Regions from separate parts of the Bacillus sp. MUM 13 genome, predicted to be linked through region 2. Evidence: riboswitches for the same ligand, from Rfam matches in the RefSeq annotation. Region 2 holds a riboswitch; each other region holds the start of a gene.
What was found. Region 2 has a riboswitch for S-adenosylmethionine ahead of BIV59_RS09775 (methionine ABC transporter ATP-binding protein). Riboswitches for the same ligand answer to the same signal wherever they lie in the genome.
Positions count from the first base shown of each region.

Region 1: it holds a riboswitch for S-adenosylmethionine, as region 2 does, so the genes downstream of both, BIV59_RS10535 (MetQ/NlpA family ABC transporter substrate-binding protein) here and BIV59_RS09775 (methionine ABC transporter ATP-binding protein) in region 2, are expected to answer to the same signal.
Region 3: it holds a riboswitch for S-adenosylmethionine, as region 2 does, so the genes downstream of both, BIV59_RS08280 (LLM class flavin-dependent oxidoreductase) here and BIV59_RS09775 (methionine ABC transporter ATP-binding protein) in region 2, are expected to answer to the same signal.

Region 1 covers NZ_MLYQ01000034.1:18,464-23,533, forward strand. The annotation lists gene BIV59_RS10525 (methionine ABC transporter permease) at 1-117, opposite strand, end outside; gene BIV59_RS10530 (methionine ABC transporter ATP-binding protein) at 114-1,130, opposite strand; gene BIV59_RS10535 (MetQ/NlpA family ABC transporter substrate-binding protein) at 1,145-1,963, opposite strand; SAM riboswitch class I at 2,103-2,213, opposite strand; partial or broken gene BIV59_RS10540 (L-lactate dehydrogenase) at 2,410-3,363, opposite strand; partial or broken gene BIV59_RS24325 (hypothetical protein) at 3,781-3,966, opposite strand; gene BIV59_RS10545 (hypothetical protein) at 4,167-4,379, opposite strand; gene BIV59_RS10550 (putative hydro-lyase) at 4,576-5,070, opposite strand, start outside.
Region 2 covers NZ_MLYQ01000031.1:14,880-19,949, forward strand. The annotation lists gene BIV59_RS23600 (YuzK family famiily protein) at 192-344, opposite strand; gene BIV59_RS09760 (carboxymuconolactone decarboxylase family protein) at 586-948, opposite strand; gene BIV59_RS09765 (MetQ/NlpA family ABC transporter substrate-binding protein) at 1,068-1,907, opposite strand; gene BIV59_RS09770 (methionine ABC transporter permease) at 1,936-2,604, opposite strand; gene BIV59_RS09775 (methionine ABC transporter ATP-binding protein) at 2,594-3,631, opposite strand; SAM riboswitch class I at 3,815-3,926, opposite strand; gene BIV59_RS09780 (O-acetylhomoserine aminocarboxypropyltransferase/cysteine synthase family protein) at 4,119-5,070, opposite strand, start outside.
Region 3 covers NZ_MLYQ01000027.1:21,516-26,585, reverse strand. The annotation lists gene BIV59_RS08290 (ABC-F family ATP-binding cassette domain-containing protein) at 1-1,320, shown strand, start outside; gene BIV59_RS08285 (ATP-grasp domain-containing protein) at 1,399-2,349, opposite strand; gene BIV59_RS08280 (LLM class flavin-dependent oxidoreductase) at 2,388-3,437, opposite strand; SAM riboswitch class I at 3,535-3,641, opposite strand; gene BIV59_RS08275 (class I SAM-dependent methyltransferase) at 3,725-4,918, opposite strand.

The DNA.
Region 1 (5,070 bases), on a different contig from region 2:
GATTCCAAGCGGAAGTCCTAGGAGAATGGCAATGACGAGAGAAATGGAAGTCATTTTAAGAGTGTCCAGAACCGCCTGCCAAATCGTGTCGCCCCATTCGTTAAGAAATGAACTCATCTATTATTCACCTCTTCTACGATGATATGCTGATCTCTTAAGTAGGCAATTGCCTTTTCGTTTTCTTCTGGTTCACCTTTAAGATGGACCAGAAGGTTGCCAACTGATTGATCCTTTAATTCATCAATTCCGCCAGCGATAATACTCGGTAGGATATTGAATTTTTTAGTAATGGTTGCTAAGAAGGGATCTTTTGATGATTCACCTAGAAAAGTAAGGGCAACTAATTTTCCTGTTTTACCCATTTCCAGTTTGGCATGTTCAGGGACATGGTAAATCGATTTATTCCTTACGAAGCTTTTTGTTCTTGGATGTTGGGGCTTCGTAAAGATATCGACGACCTTACCTTGTTCCACCACTTCTCCCGCTTCCATTACAGCAACACGGTCACAAATTCGTTGAATAACCTCTAATTCATGGGTGATGAGAAAAATGGTAATGCCCAGTTCTTTATTGATTTTCAATAATAGTTCCAAGATTTGTTCTGTGGTCGTTGGATCCAGGGCACTGGTTGCTTCATCACTAAGAAGAACTTCTGGCTCATGGGCTAAGGCACGTGCGATTGCCACACGTTGCCTTTGACCTCCAGATAATTGATTAGGAAATGCTTGGGCCTTATCTTCTAGACCGACAATTTTTAAATACTTATTTACACGCTGTTCAATTTCATGCGCCGGGACACCTTCTAAACGAAGGGGAATCGCAATATTTTGATAAACGTTAGCCGTCTTTAAGAGATTATAACTTTGAAAAATCATCCCTATTTTTTGACGAACTTTTTGAAGGTCTTTTTTCTTCAAAGTTAAGATGTCCGTGCCATCAATTAAAACCTTTCCGCTGGTGGGTCTTTCAAGTACGTTCACACAGCGGATTAATGTACTCTTTCCGGCACCACTAAATCCGATTACACCGAAAATTTCCCCTTTTTTAATCTCGATCGAAACATCTTTTAATGCTTCAACTTTCTTATTTCCGACTTCAAACGTTTTCGATACATGCTGCAGGCTGATCATATATGGGCTCCTCCTTACCAAGCAGGCACAACTGAACCACCAAATTTTTGGGCAATATATTTTTTAATAGCATCTGAGTGATAGTATTTTTCAATCGTTTTTATGACTGCATCATCTTTATTTTCAGTACGTACGACAAAATAGTTCGGGTAAGGATTGTTTTCAATAGGTTCGTGGTAAATCGCATCTTTATTAATGGTTAGACCTGCACCCATTGCAAAGTTTGTATTTATAGCTGCGGCAGTCACTTCACCAAGTTGAGCTGGAAGTGATTCTGCATTAAGTTCTTTTATTTGTAAGTTCAATTTATTTTCAACCACATCTTTTTTCGTTGCGCTTTGTTCAACGCCGTCTTTCAACTTAATGACTCCAGCAGCTTCAAATAATTGCAATGCACGTAACTCGTTGGCTGGATCATTGGGAACGGCAATTGAATCCCCTTTTTTAAGATCCTTAATATCTTTTATACTCTTAGAATAGATCCCCATCGGAAAGGCAACTGTTTTGAAGACATCTGTAATTTTATAGCCTTTGTCTTTAATTTGGCCCTTTAAGAAAGGTAATGTTTGCATGCTATTGGCATCGAGACTTCCTTCGCTAAGTGCAGCATTCGGTGTATTGTAATCGTTAAACACTTTAATATCAATCTTTAGACCGTCTTTTTCTGCTAATTTAGCAACTTGCTCCATGATTTGTTGATGTGGTCCACCGGTGACACCCACTGTAATTTTCTTTGTACTTAATTCTTTTGAACTTGTCCCGCCACATGCCGTTAAAGCCAATGATAAAATGATAGCTAGACTAATAGATAATAATTTTGCTGATTTTTTCATTTTAAACTCTCCTTTTCTTAGTTGTTTACTTGGAATCTGGTCTGAAATACTCCCTATCTCTTATCTAGTTGTTATGTAATATCATACAGCACCAAAAAACCGCTTCTCTAAAGAGAAGCGGTTTGAATGCACACAACTTCTCTTATCTTACAAAACTAATTTCCGTTTTGTAGGAATTAGCACCTGAGCCTTTAAAAGACTTGGTTGCCGGGTTTCATCGGGCCTTTCCCTCCACCACTCTAGATAAGATAATATTCGATTTATTTCAGTATGTATACTATACATGTGTTTGTCGAATTGCGTCAATATTATTTTTAGAATAAATTTTCTAAAAAGTATGAATAGATGGTTATATCCATAATCTACAGACTAAATTTTTAAATCAGATAGAGAAGAAATGCAGACAGTGTTCCTAAAGCCACTCATGATACAAATCGATTTAAATATTAAAGTTCCAAAGAAGCAATATTTTCTTTTATCACATGAGCAGAGTGGTTGAACAGCACAAGTTCTTTTTCATCTAATTTAAGTTCAATCACCTGTTTCAGACCTGTACGGCAAAGTACTGCTGGAACACCAATCGCAAGTCCTTTTTCCTCAATATTCGCCATCTAATACAACCGACACGGGGCATATTGTATAGGCGTCATTTAGAATTGACTTGGCAATAAAGGCAAGTGCGTTCCCTATACCATATTCTGTTTTTCCTTTCCGGTTGAAAATATTCCAGCCTTCACGTTTCGTATGTTCAATGACTTCATCAAAATCAAAAGGTTCGATCTCGTTTTTATTTTCTTTAATATATTCGTGAATGGGTTTGCCGCCAACTGTTACATGTGACCAAGCGCCAAATTGAGACTCACCATGCTCCCCAAGTGTGTATCCTGTAATACTACGAGGATCTACATGCAGATATTCAGAGAGAATCTTTCTAAAACGACTACTATCTAGTGCCGTCCCTGTCCCAATGATTTGGTTACGCGGTAAACCAGATAGTTTCCAAGTTAAATAGGTAATGATATCGCATGGATTCGTTGCAACGACATAAATCCCCTCAAATCCAGCATCTTTCAACGGAGGAATAACTTCCTTTATAATTGCTGAGGTACCTTTTAATAAATCTAATCGTGTTTCCCAAGGTTTTAAGGGCTCACCCGCAACGCTAATAAGGATGACATCGTGGTCCTTTAAATCTAGCAGTCTTCCAGATGTCACTTTCGTACGCGACGACATAAAGCCTACACTATCAGCAAAATCGATTGCCCACCAACCGCTTTCTCTTCTTTAATATCGACAAGGGTTAACTCTTCACAAATTCCTTGATGAACCACCGAGAAGGCCGCGGCACTTCCGACATTTCCTACCCCAATAATTCCAATTTTACGCACGGATTTTTTCATCTGAACTTCTCCTCGTATTCTATTTATAGAATAGTCTTTCATAGTAATTTCTCGTTTTCTCGATTTTTGATAACTGCATAGAAACTAGATCAGAAAGTGAAGACTATCCTCTCGCAAAAATGATAAATCATTATTCTGAATATTTATATTCATACAGTTTATCTGGATATGTGTCAAGATTTTTTCGAGATAGTAAGCGATGTATCCTATTTTATATGGGACCTTTTTTTAGAACCTTCCTTTTTTAAATATAGTTTCTAACGGAACCTCGTAATAGTCAGTTGCCATTTGGAAAGTAATCTCAAGCGTGTCGTGTCTCAGTCCACGCAGGCATATGTGCCTTATCGAGGAAATGATGAACTTTTTATGCTACTTTATAAAATCCCGATATATAATGATTCCAAGAAAACAACACACTCACGAAAGGAAGATAAAACAGTTATCTTTTATATCAAAAACCTTTTCGGTGATTCCCAACCGTTGAGCGGGTGCTGCCATTTCTTTATTGGTATTGAATGATGAACAAAAGTTGTAATAAGTACGAAGTATCATAAGAGCCATTTAAGCATATTTAGGATTGAAATTATCTTTTTTTTCCCCTCGCTGCAAGCCGCTAAAAACAAAAATAAAATCGCAATAAAAATCGGCTGAAACAACGGTATCCACAAACTCCCCTGTTTCCAATTCATTGGGCTTTAACGATAAAGGACTTTCCATCATCACCCTTCTGGATTTTTTCAATTGGTGATACAACGTACGGACAATTTTGATATCCTTCTCTTCTGCATTTAGATTAGGTCAGTTTATATTCTCCTATTCTTCGAAATATTCTTTGCAATCCTTTCCGTAAATTCCTTTACCAGCTGCCAGGTTCGTTCTTGCAGTCGGTGAGATATCAGCCAATCTTTGAAATCCTTAAAACAGCCCTGCTCGCAAGCAGCCATCATTACCCTGTCTACATCGATAGGGCGCAGTTGTTCTGGTGTATCAGCGGACAGTAGCAATTTAGATTTCATATCTTCCCTCCAAAATTAAAAAAGTCGCTTCCATGTAAAGAAATGACAACGGAGATTTTATGGGCTGGATAGCGTATATGCTTGAAGAACGGAATATACACCAGGTATCGTTTTTTCAACCTTTTGACACAATAAATCCCATAAAAAAGCGACGCTTCAGTTAATGCAACGTCGCTTTCCTATATTTTCTTCCTATTTATAAAATCGAATAGCGGCTATCCTTCATATCTGTAATAAACATATGCCCTGGAGCATGGGTAATCATTAAATTCGGTTTACTGGACATGGCCACGGATTGAGGGGTTACTCCACAGGCCCAAAAGACAGGAATTTCCCCTTCTTTTACCGTTACCGATTCCCCGAAGTCTGGCTTATCCAGGTTCTGTATTCCTATTACTTCAGGGTTTCCAATATGAACAGGGGATCCATGTACAGAAGGGAATCTGGATGTTACTTCGACAGCTCTTACGACGTCAGAAGCTGAAAACGGACGCATACTGACGACTAGGTTTCCTTGAAATGCCCCTGCCGGTTGACATTGAATATTCGTGATATACATCGGAACATTCCGGTTTTCTTCTATATGTCTAATCACAAGACCGTTTTCGATTAAGGGATTTTCAAACGTGAAGCTGCAGCCGATTAAAAAGGCAACCATATCGTTTTTCCAGTAAGCTTCGATATCGTGGAC
Region 2 (5,070 bases):
ATAGCATCTCTTAATATCGCATTATTCATTCGGGCACTTACTAATCCTGTTCTTCTTCCTCAAAACACGGGCCTATTCAATAAAAAAACCCGCGATGCATAAAGTTTAAGAAATCAAGCATACCTTCTTCTTGATTCGCTCACCATTATCTCCGCGGGAGGCAGTCATATTTAATTTTCATTTAAAATCCATTAAGAATGAATTCTTCGATTAAGATGATTCACTAACAGATTGCCTTGTTCATAATCTTTCTCTCTTCGTTTTTCGACCTGGATCCGGGTATCCAATCTCCTGCTGTATTCGCTGTAGCCAATTCCATGTGATTGCTGCATAGCCTTTTCCATTTCACCTGTAACTTGTAAATCTAGAGAGTTGATAATGAATCAATCCTTTCATCTTTTATAGAACAGCTTAATTTTAACATGAGTCAAAATCATTGTTCAAAGTCCTTATACCCTTATGAAAATGGGTTAAAACGTAACATATGGGCTTTGCTCAGGAAAATCGCTGCCAGATGGAGAATTGCTCCAAATACCCTCTGATTGCTTAAGCTTACAGAAAACATTAAAGCTTTTGCATTCATGATTAATGAAATTCCGATAATTCCTGGATCGTATCCTGTACCAGGGTAACTGCCTGGCTCATTACCGCTCCTCCGCCAAATGCAGCCGTTACGCCAATTGCTTCATGAATCTCCTGCTCACTGGCCCCCTGGTCAAGACATCCTTTAACATGATAAATGATGCAATACTCATCTTGTGTATATAGGCTTATCCCAAGTGCAATCAGCTGTTTCTCTTTTTGAGAAAGTGCGCCTGCCTGGAAACATGCTTCAGTAAATGCATTGAATTTGCTGCCGAGCTCAGGCATTTTTTCCAGAAATACTCCGATTCCGGTTTTATAATCATGAAGTACACTTTCAGTTACATTCCTGGGTTCATTATTCAAATGCTTTCATCTCCTTGTTTCATTTTCCTTCATAGTATGGACGGTTAATGATCAACTATGCAGGAACTGCTGCGAGAGCAATATAGAAAAAGCGGCCCATTATAGGCCGCTCCTTTTACTTATTTATCTACAGGCAATACAGCGCCTTTATATGTTTTCGTGATATAATCCTGGATTTTTTTCGAATGCAGAACTTCAACTAACGTTTTGATGTCTTTTCTGTTTTTATCGCCTTTGCGGACCGTGATGATATTGACATAAGGATTATCTTTGCCTGATTCAACCGCAATTGGGTCATGTACCGGGTCTAAGCCTGCATCCAGTGCATAGTTTGCATTGATGACTACAGCATCGCCCTGATTATTCTTATATACCTGAGGCAATAAACCTGCTTCGATATTCGGCTGGAATTTTAATTTTTTAGGGTTTTCCACAATATCCTTTATAGTCGCATCTGTTTTCTTCACACCCGGCTTCAGCTTAATAAGTCCATTTTGCTGGAAGATGGAAAGAATGCGGCCTTCATCTGCCACTGCGTCCCTCATGATGATTGTTCCGCCTTTTGGAAGATCCTGAAGTTTTTTATATTTCTTCGAGTAGATGCCGATTGGCTCAATATGAATTCCGCCGGCGTTTTCAAATTTATAGCCCTGGTCCTTCATTTGTGATTCCATGTAAGGGATATGCTGGAAATAGTTAGCATCAATTTCTTTATTGGCAAGTGCTTTATTCGGAAGAATATAATCCTGGAATACTTTAATTTCAAGATCCACGCCTTTTTTCTTCAAGAGAGGCTTTGCCTGTTCCAATATTTTAGCATGGGGAATATTTGAAGCCCCCACAATCAGTTTCTTATCATCAGACCCTGACTTCCCGCTATCGCTTGTTCCGCAGGCTGTAAGCCCCAATGCCAGTGCCGCCGAAGCCGCAAAAGCCGCAAACCACTTTTTCTTTTTCATTGTGTATTCCTCCAGATTTCATTTTTTTTTATCTTTTATCCAATTTGGATGAAATAATGTCTCCAATAAACTGAATGATAAATACGATGATTAATATGGTGATTGTAGCAACAAAAGTAACATCATTATTACTCCGCTGAAATCCCTGCAAATATGCAAGATTTCCAAGCCCTCCTGCTCCAATTGCCCCGGCCATCGCAGTATAGCCGACTAGGGCTATTGCAGTTACAGTAATGCCAGAAATAAGCGCCGGCATGGATTCAGGCAGCAGCACCTTAAAGATGATAGTACTTGTTTTTGCACCCATTGATCTTGCTGCTTCCACAACACCTTTATCAACCTCGCGAAGCCCGATTTCCACCATTCTGGCGTAAAAGGGCGCTGCTCCAATAATTAAGGCTGGCAAAGCTGCCTCAGGACCCAGCATGGTCTTCACCAAAAACAGGGTAAATGGGATCAGCAAAATAATCAGGATGATAAAAGGAATGGAACGGAAAATGTTGACCACCGCGGAAACAAGGACATTAATTGCTTTATTTTCCCACATTTGACCTTTAGAAGTCAGAAACAATAGTGTTCCAAGCAAAATGCCTAAAATAAATGTAGCAACCAATGAAAAACCAGTCATGTATAAGGTTTCTTTCGTCGCTGCCCACATATCTGCCCAAACCACATTTGGAAGTAAATCAGTCAGCATTTGATATCACCTCCACGCCTACCTGCTGCTCATTTAAATACGTGATCGCACGGGTGATTTCATCGCTTTTTCCATCAACATGTATGAACAGAGTGCCATAAGGGCCATTTTGCGTATGCGATATTTTCCCCTGGAGGATATTAACATCGATATTGAAGTTTCGGATTAGCCCGGTAATGAGCGGACTTTCTGTACTTTCTCCTATAAATGTTAACTGTATGACCTTGCCCTTTGGATAGCGGACTCCAATATGATCCAATACGGGTTTTGTTTCCTCTGGTTCTGTGACCTGCTGGACAAAACGTTTGGTAATCTGCGCAGTCGGATTTCGGAAAACCTCCAAAACACGTCCCTGCTCCACAACCCTGCCGCCTTCCATGACAGCAACACGATGGCAGATTTTGCGGATGACATGCATTTCATGCGTAATCAAAACAATGGTAAGACCCAGCCTTTTATTGATATCAACGAGCAATTCCAGGATGGAATCAGTAGTCTGGGGATCAAGTGCTGAAGTCGCTTCATCACACAAGAGCACCTTGGGATTGTTGGCAAGCGCCCTTGCAATGCCGACACGCTGCTTTTGTCCGCCGCTTAGCTGCGAGGGATATGCACGCTCTCTCCCTTCTAGGCCGACCAGATTAATAAGCTCGCTGACCCTTTCTTTTCTCTTATTTGCCGGGACGCCTGCAATTTCCAGGGGAAAGGAGATATTCTCTTCGACAGTCCTGGACCATAATAGATTAAAGTGCTGGAAAATCATGCTTATTTCTTGTCTTGCGCTTCGAAGCTCCGCGCCCTTTATTCGGGAAATCTCTCTGCCTGCTACAAGAACCGAGCCTTCAGTCGGCCTTTCAAGACCGTTCAGCATCCGGATCAGCGTACTTTTCCCGGCACCGCTATAGCCGATAATCCCAAAAATTTCTCCTTTGTCAATTGAGATATCTACAGAATCAACAGCTTTTATAGGTTCGCCTTTCGCAAGGCTGGATTTAAATAGCTTACTTACTTTCGATACCGTTATCATTGAATCCACCTCTTATCCGTATAAGCCTATGAACATAGTAAACTTTTGCTAAATCATGTATCCATCTACAATATATCATTGCGCATTATCTGTTCTTCATGCATGGCGCAAGGCCAATATCAGTGCCTTAAACAGAAAAAGCCTTTCTGCATGAGCAGAAAGGCAAGATAAGCTAAGGCCTTTCTCTCATCTCTAAAAGCTTTATCAGCTTTTTGTGAATTGGCACCTTTTCAAGGAAATCCTTGCCGGTTGCCGGGTTTCATAGGGCACATCCCTCCACCTCTCTCGATAAGAGCAACAGATATATGTAATTGACGGTTCACATCAATTATGTTCATTTTTAATTACGAAAGTGATCGTAACATACAGAAAGAAAAAGTGTCAATGCATAACGTTTAAAAGTTAGTAAAAATTTTAAATCCTTTGATAAACAATTTTTCGTGAATCAGTGAAGAAAGAGAATGCATGTGCACCCTCTCTTTCCGAATTATAAAGATTTTACAGCCAAGGACGCCAGGCCAGTTGCCTGTTCAATCGCCTGTTCAAGGTCTTCAATCAAATCGTCTGCATTTTCAATGCCGATTGATAGCCTTACTAAATCCTCGCTTACGCCAGATTGAATCAGTTCATCTTTATTTAACTGCTGATGGGTTGTGCTGGCAGGATGGATGATTAAGCTTTTTGCGTCTCCAACATTTGCTACATGTGACCATAGCTGTATGGAGTTAATCAGCTTGGCTCCTGCTTCTCTGCCGCCTTCAATCCCAAAAATGACAATGGCCCCTGCTCCTCTTGGAAGGTATTTATCTGCCAGTTTCCTATCAGGGTGATCTTTATGCCCTGGGTGTGACACCCAAGTTACGGCCGGATGGTTTTCTAAATAATCAATGATTTTCCCGGTATTGGATATGTGCTCTTTCATCCTTACATGCAGGGTCTCAAGCCCAAGAGTGAATTGAAAGGCGCTTTGGGGACTGAGCGAAGGCCCCAGATCCCTTAGTAACTGGACACGTGCTTTGGTAATAAAAGCAGCCGGGCCCGCTGCATCACTGTATACGATATTTCCATAGCTTGGATCAGGCTCCGTGAACCCCGGAAAATCTGGGGAATTCCAGTCGAATTTCCCGCCATCCACGATGATGCCCCCTAGTACAGTTCCGTTGCCAAGAAGCCATTTGGTAGCAGAATGCACAATAATATCAGCACCATATTCAATTGGCTTGCACAAATAAGGCGTTGCAAAGGTATTATCCACAATAAGCGGAATTCCTGCTTCATGGGCTATTTCTGCTACCTTCTCTATATCAAGTACACGAAGGCTTGGATTGCCGATTGTTTCACCGAATATTGCCTTCGTCTTTGGTGTTATAGCTTTACGGAAGTTCTCAGGATCATCCGGTTTTACAAAGGTAACCTTGATTCCATACCTTGGAAGTGTA
Region 3 (5,070 bases), on a different contig from region 2:
GGAAAGACCATCCGTGATGTTTTAAGAGATGCCTTTCTTCCGCTATTTGAAGAAGAAAAGGCCCTGAATGAAGTCACAGAGAAAATGGGGACAGCTTCTCCGGAAGAGCTTGAAGAGCTTTTGGAACAGATGGGTGTCATTCAGGACAAGCTGGAAGCAGGGGGCTTTTACAATCTTGATATCAAGGTAGAAGAAGCTGCACGCGGACTTGGCCTGGATGCCATCGGACTTGACCGTGATGTTTCTGCTCTTAGCGGCGGGCAGCGGACTAAGGTTCTGCTTGCCAAGCTGTTATTGGAGCAGCCTGAGGTTCTTTTATTAGATGAACCTACCAACTATCTGGATGTCGAGCATATCCGCTGGCTAAGCAACTATTTGAAGGAATATCCGCATGCCTATCTTTTAATTTCCCATGACACGGAATTTATGAATGGCGTAGTTGACGTTATCTTTCATCTGGAATTCTCCAAACTGACTCGTTATACAGCTACCTATGAAAAGTTCCTGGAATTAGCTGAAATCAATAAAAATCAGCATATCCATGCCTATGAAAAACAGCAGGAATTCATCAAGAAGCAGGAAGATTTCATAGCGAAAAATAAAGCACGCTATTCAACAACGGGCCGCGCAAAGAGCAGACAGAAGCAGCTTGAGAAAATCGAACGGATCGACCGTCCTGAAACGGCCATGAAGCCCACCTTTGATTTTAAAGAGTCGCGAGGAAGCAGCAGGTTTGTGTTCGAGGGTGAAGCATTAGAAATTGGGTATGACCGCCCGCTCTTCCCTAAGCTTACAACAACGATTGAACGCGGAGACAAAATTGCAGTGGTCGGAAGCAACGGTGTCGGGAAGTCCACACTGCTAAAAACCATTCTCGGCAAAATTAAGCCCATTAGCGGCAAGGTCATCCTTGGCGATTTCCTTTTCCCTTCTTATTTCGAACAGGAAGTGAAAGCTGCAGGCACCACGCCGCTTGACGAAATTTGGAATGCATTCCCGAGTCTGGAGCAGCCTCAGGTAAGAGGAATCCTTGCAAGGGTCGGCTTGAAAAATGACCACATAACCCGCCCGCTGAACCAGCTGAGCGGAGGTGAACAGGCGAAGGTCCGCTTATGCAAGCTAATGCTGACAGAAAGCAACTGGCTTTTGTTTGACGAGCCGACCAACCACTTGGATATTGTAGCTAAAGAAGAGCTTAAGCGCGCCATGAAAGCCTATAAAGGCACTATTGTCCTTGTCTGCCATGAGCCTGATTTCTATGAGGATTGGGTGACAAAGGTATGGAACGTGGAAGATTGGGCGAATGAAGGCCAAAGCTGACTCTTTTATAGCCTTAACTGCATAAACAAAAACCATCTTTGGGTGCTCCAAAGATGGTTTTTGTTATATATGAATATCTTATAAACGGGCTGGTTCAACTATTTTCAATTCATTGCCCAATAGCCTGGCTAATTCCAGCATGCCAAATTTCCCTGCCGCTTTTTCTGCATCGCTGTTATAATTTGTATTTGTATTAATGTCATATGTGAAGATTTCCCCTTCACTGTTTCTGATAAATTCAATCCCGGCAACAGCAATTTGATTTTCTTTCAGGAACGTTTCGTATTGCTCGATAATGGGCTCCCGGAAACCTTCAATAACCTGGAATTTTGGCTTTTCAGGAACCTCCTCCCCAACAGGGCAGAATAAATCGCCAATCTGGCATGCGTCCGCCGGGCACAGCTCAAAGCCCTCAGATGTGTCGACACGGACAGCATACACAAATTTTCCGCCAACAAATTCACAGCGGGTGATATATGGCTCAGGGGATTTGATATATTCCTGAATCAGTGTAATGCCATCGACCGGTTCTTCAAAATCAGGGCTATCCACATATTGCTTCAGTGCATCAATGGAATGGAACAGCTGGACCCCAAGTCCCTTTCCGGCACGGTTATGTTTGGTGATAAAGGATTCTGCACCCAACTTCCCGGCTGCTTCTATAATCATATCTCTCCCGGCTGCAGCGATGGTTTTAGGTGTTTTAATGCCATGGCTTGCTAGTGCCGTGTATTGATTGACCTTGCTCACTTCCAATCGGAGAGCCCGGCTGCCGTTCAGGACCTTCCGTCCGTGCTGCTCAAGCCATGCCAAGACCGACTCGGTAAGTTCAGGCGCAAAACGGTGGCCCCTTGTATGGGAAGAAGCGCTCATTCTGCTGTAAAACACGCCTTCCGGCGGCTCCTGGGATAAGTCCACCAGTCCATGGTCAAGATGCCACTCTTCATAAGGCAGGTTCAGTTCATTCAATCTGTTTGTCAGATGCTCTGTCCATTCGCTGTTTTCGTGAATGATGTAAATTTTGCTCATTATTATAGCCTCCTGTTATAAGCTTCAAAACTTGACCGTCAGGCTTTTGTTTTTTGGCGTTTTTTCTCCACAAGCGGTTTTACCTGTTTCGCGAAGCGCTCCATTTCTTCCAGCTGCGGTGAAAACTGAAGCAAAAGCAAATCTACTCCCGCTTCTTCAAATTTAATGATACGCTCTGCAATCTGTTCTGGAGTCCCAATAAGGTTCGGGCGCAATCCCCTGTTGGAGACCGAATAATCATAAAGCTTGACCTGCTGCTCAAGCTGCGACTTATTAACGAAATCATTATATCCGGCATATGCACTGGATTCTTTAACATCCGTAATTCTCTTAAGTTCTTCCTGTGCTTCTTCTTCACTGTCCCTGCAGATTACATAGGCGGCCAATCCAAAAGATGAGAAAGGCTGTTTTCCTGATTCTGCCCGTCTTTCCTTCATTCCTTGAATTTTACCCCTGATTTCTTCAACTGTTCCGCCATGCATCACATATGCGTCACATTTTCCCGTTATCACCTGTTTGCCGCGTTCACTTTCACCGCCGGCATATAGGATTGGATTAGGCCGCTGCACCGGTTTTGGGCTTAAATGGGCATCTTTGATATCATAGTACTTTCCCTTATAGGAAAAGACATCTTCTTTCCATAAGCCCTGAATAACATCAATGAATTCTTCCGTGCGGTCATATCGTTCATCATGGGCCGTAAAGATCCCTCCATACTGGCGAGCCTCTTCCTCCCACCAGGCTGAAACAATATTCAGCGTGAATCGGCCATTGCTTATCTGGTCGATATTCGCCGCCATTTTTGCTGTAACAGCCGGATTATGGAATCCAGGCCTGACAGCGGTCATAATTTCGATTTTTTCGGTCACAGCAGCAAGCCCTGCTGCTGTAGTCCAGGCCTCAAGCGAATCTTGTTCAGGCCCTTTTATATCATTCAAGTAAAGTTCAGCAATCAATGTCGTATCATATCCCCACTGTTCTGCAGCCTGGATGACAGTCTTGGCATATTCAAAGGTTGGCGGCATGTTTTCATCATCTACATTTCGAAGCCATCCGCCAAAGATGGGAAGCCAAAATCCAAATTTCATCTCTCTATCTCCTTTTCCATTCAATTCTGCCTTCATCTTGAATAAAAAAACACACAAAAAAACTTCCCCCGATAAGAAGAAGTTTCGATTTATCCCCTGCTTATCTGCCAGAGTGCATGACTCTGCTGGAATTGGCACCATTCTGACTGTGTCAGCGGCTGCCGGGCTTCAAAGGGCCAGTCCCTCCACCTCTCTCGATAAGTACTATTCAATTTTTACATAAATTAATCCTACTACGAACCTTGGTTATCCGTCAACTTTATTGTTAGATAATTTTCAATAATACATTAATATGTTTTTTCACAGACAAGTGTGTAGGTTTTTGGAAGCCCGATATCGTGGATTTTATGATTCGGCTCCTCCTCCAGCACCTTAATTACAAGTCCTGATTGGCCAATTGCCGTAATCAGCTCGCCTATGGACCATTTTCTTTGGACCACATTTGACAGGCTTTCCTGCTCTTGCTCGGGCATATGCTTGGTAAATGCCACTCTATTATTTTCTATCTGTGAATCAAAATAATTGCCGGTTACTTTATGTTTTTTTCCTGAAGATGAAATCAGCTTCGTTGAAATAGGATGAAACTCGTGAAGGACAAATCTTCCGCCCTTCTTCAGCAAGCCCCTGATAACCTCTGCTAACGGCTGAAGGTCGATTACATAATGCAGAACGCCAAGCTCCATTAAAACAAGGTCATATTTTCCGCCAAGCTCTGCTTGAGGCAGCGAAAGAACATCTGAAACGATATAGTTTATATCGACTCCGCAAGAAGCTGCCAGTTCTTCTGCGAATGCTTTATTTTCTTTTGAAAAATCAGCCACCGTAACCTCTGCACCCAGTAATGCCAGTGCTGCTGCTTTCACTCCATTTGACCCCATCAAATGGGCTACTTTCTTTCCATTAAGATCACCTAAATACTTATAGAAGGGATGCAGCCTCCAAGCAGGGTTCTGCCTGATCTTTTCTGCCATGTCTTCCGGGCGCCCGTACCTGTTAATAAGCGCCAGATAATTATTCTGGTTCCAGGCCTGCTCATTATGCTCGGTGAATCCCTGCTGCTGCTTCAATAGATGGGCATGGATGCTGCTGCTGAATCTATTCATTTCTTTATCGTATAAATGGCTGTAAAGTGAACGGCACCAGATCTCTTCGCCGCCATGCGGAATGGCTATCCGGTATGGATCTGTTTTAACAGTGGTATTGTAAAAGAAGCTTATTACCGCTTCTATTTGGTTGATCTTAAGATGAAACTCTGCCTTTTCCGGGGTTTTCACGAGTTGAGAAGGCTTGAAGGTTTCAAAAAGGCTATATGCCTGCTGAAGCAGATCCCATTGTACGCTTACGGTTATTTTATCTTCGTCCTCCAGAATGACCCCCTGCAGCAAAAGTGCTGAAGCCCCGGTAAATTCATAGGGTATTCCCGCATGGTTTAAAAGAGAGCCTATGTGAAGGATGCCCGTATAATAAGTGTTGTCTTCCATATCCTATCCCCCATTTTTGTCAAAGCCTGTTTCGTTCTCATCCTGCTATAGCGGGTCATATATTTCCGCTTAAAAAATCTTCATTTTATGTAAATGCTCTTTTCTTAAAGATTGTTGTTACTTAAATAGTTCTGCGAGGAAAATCCATTGTT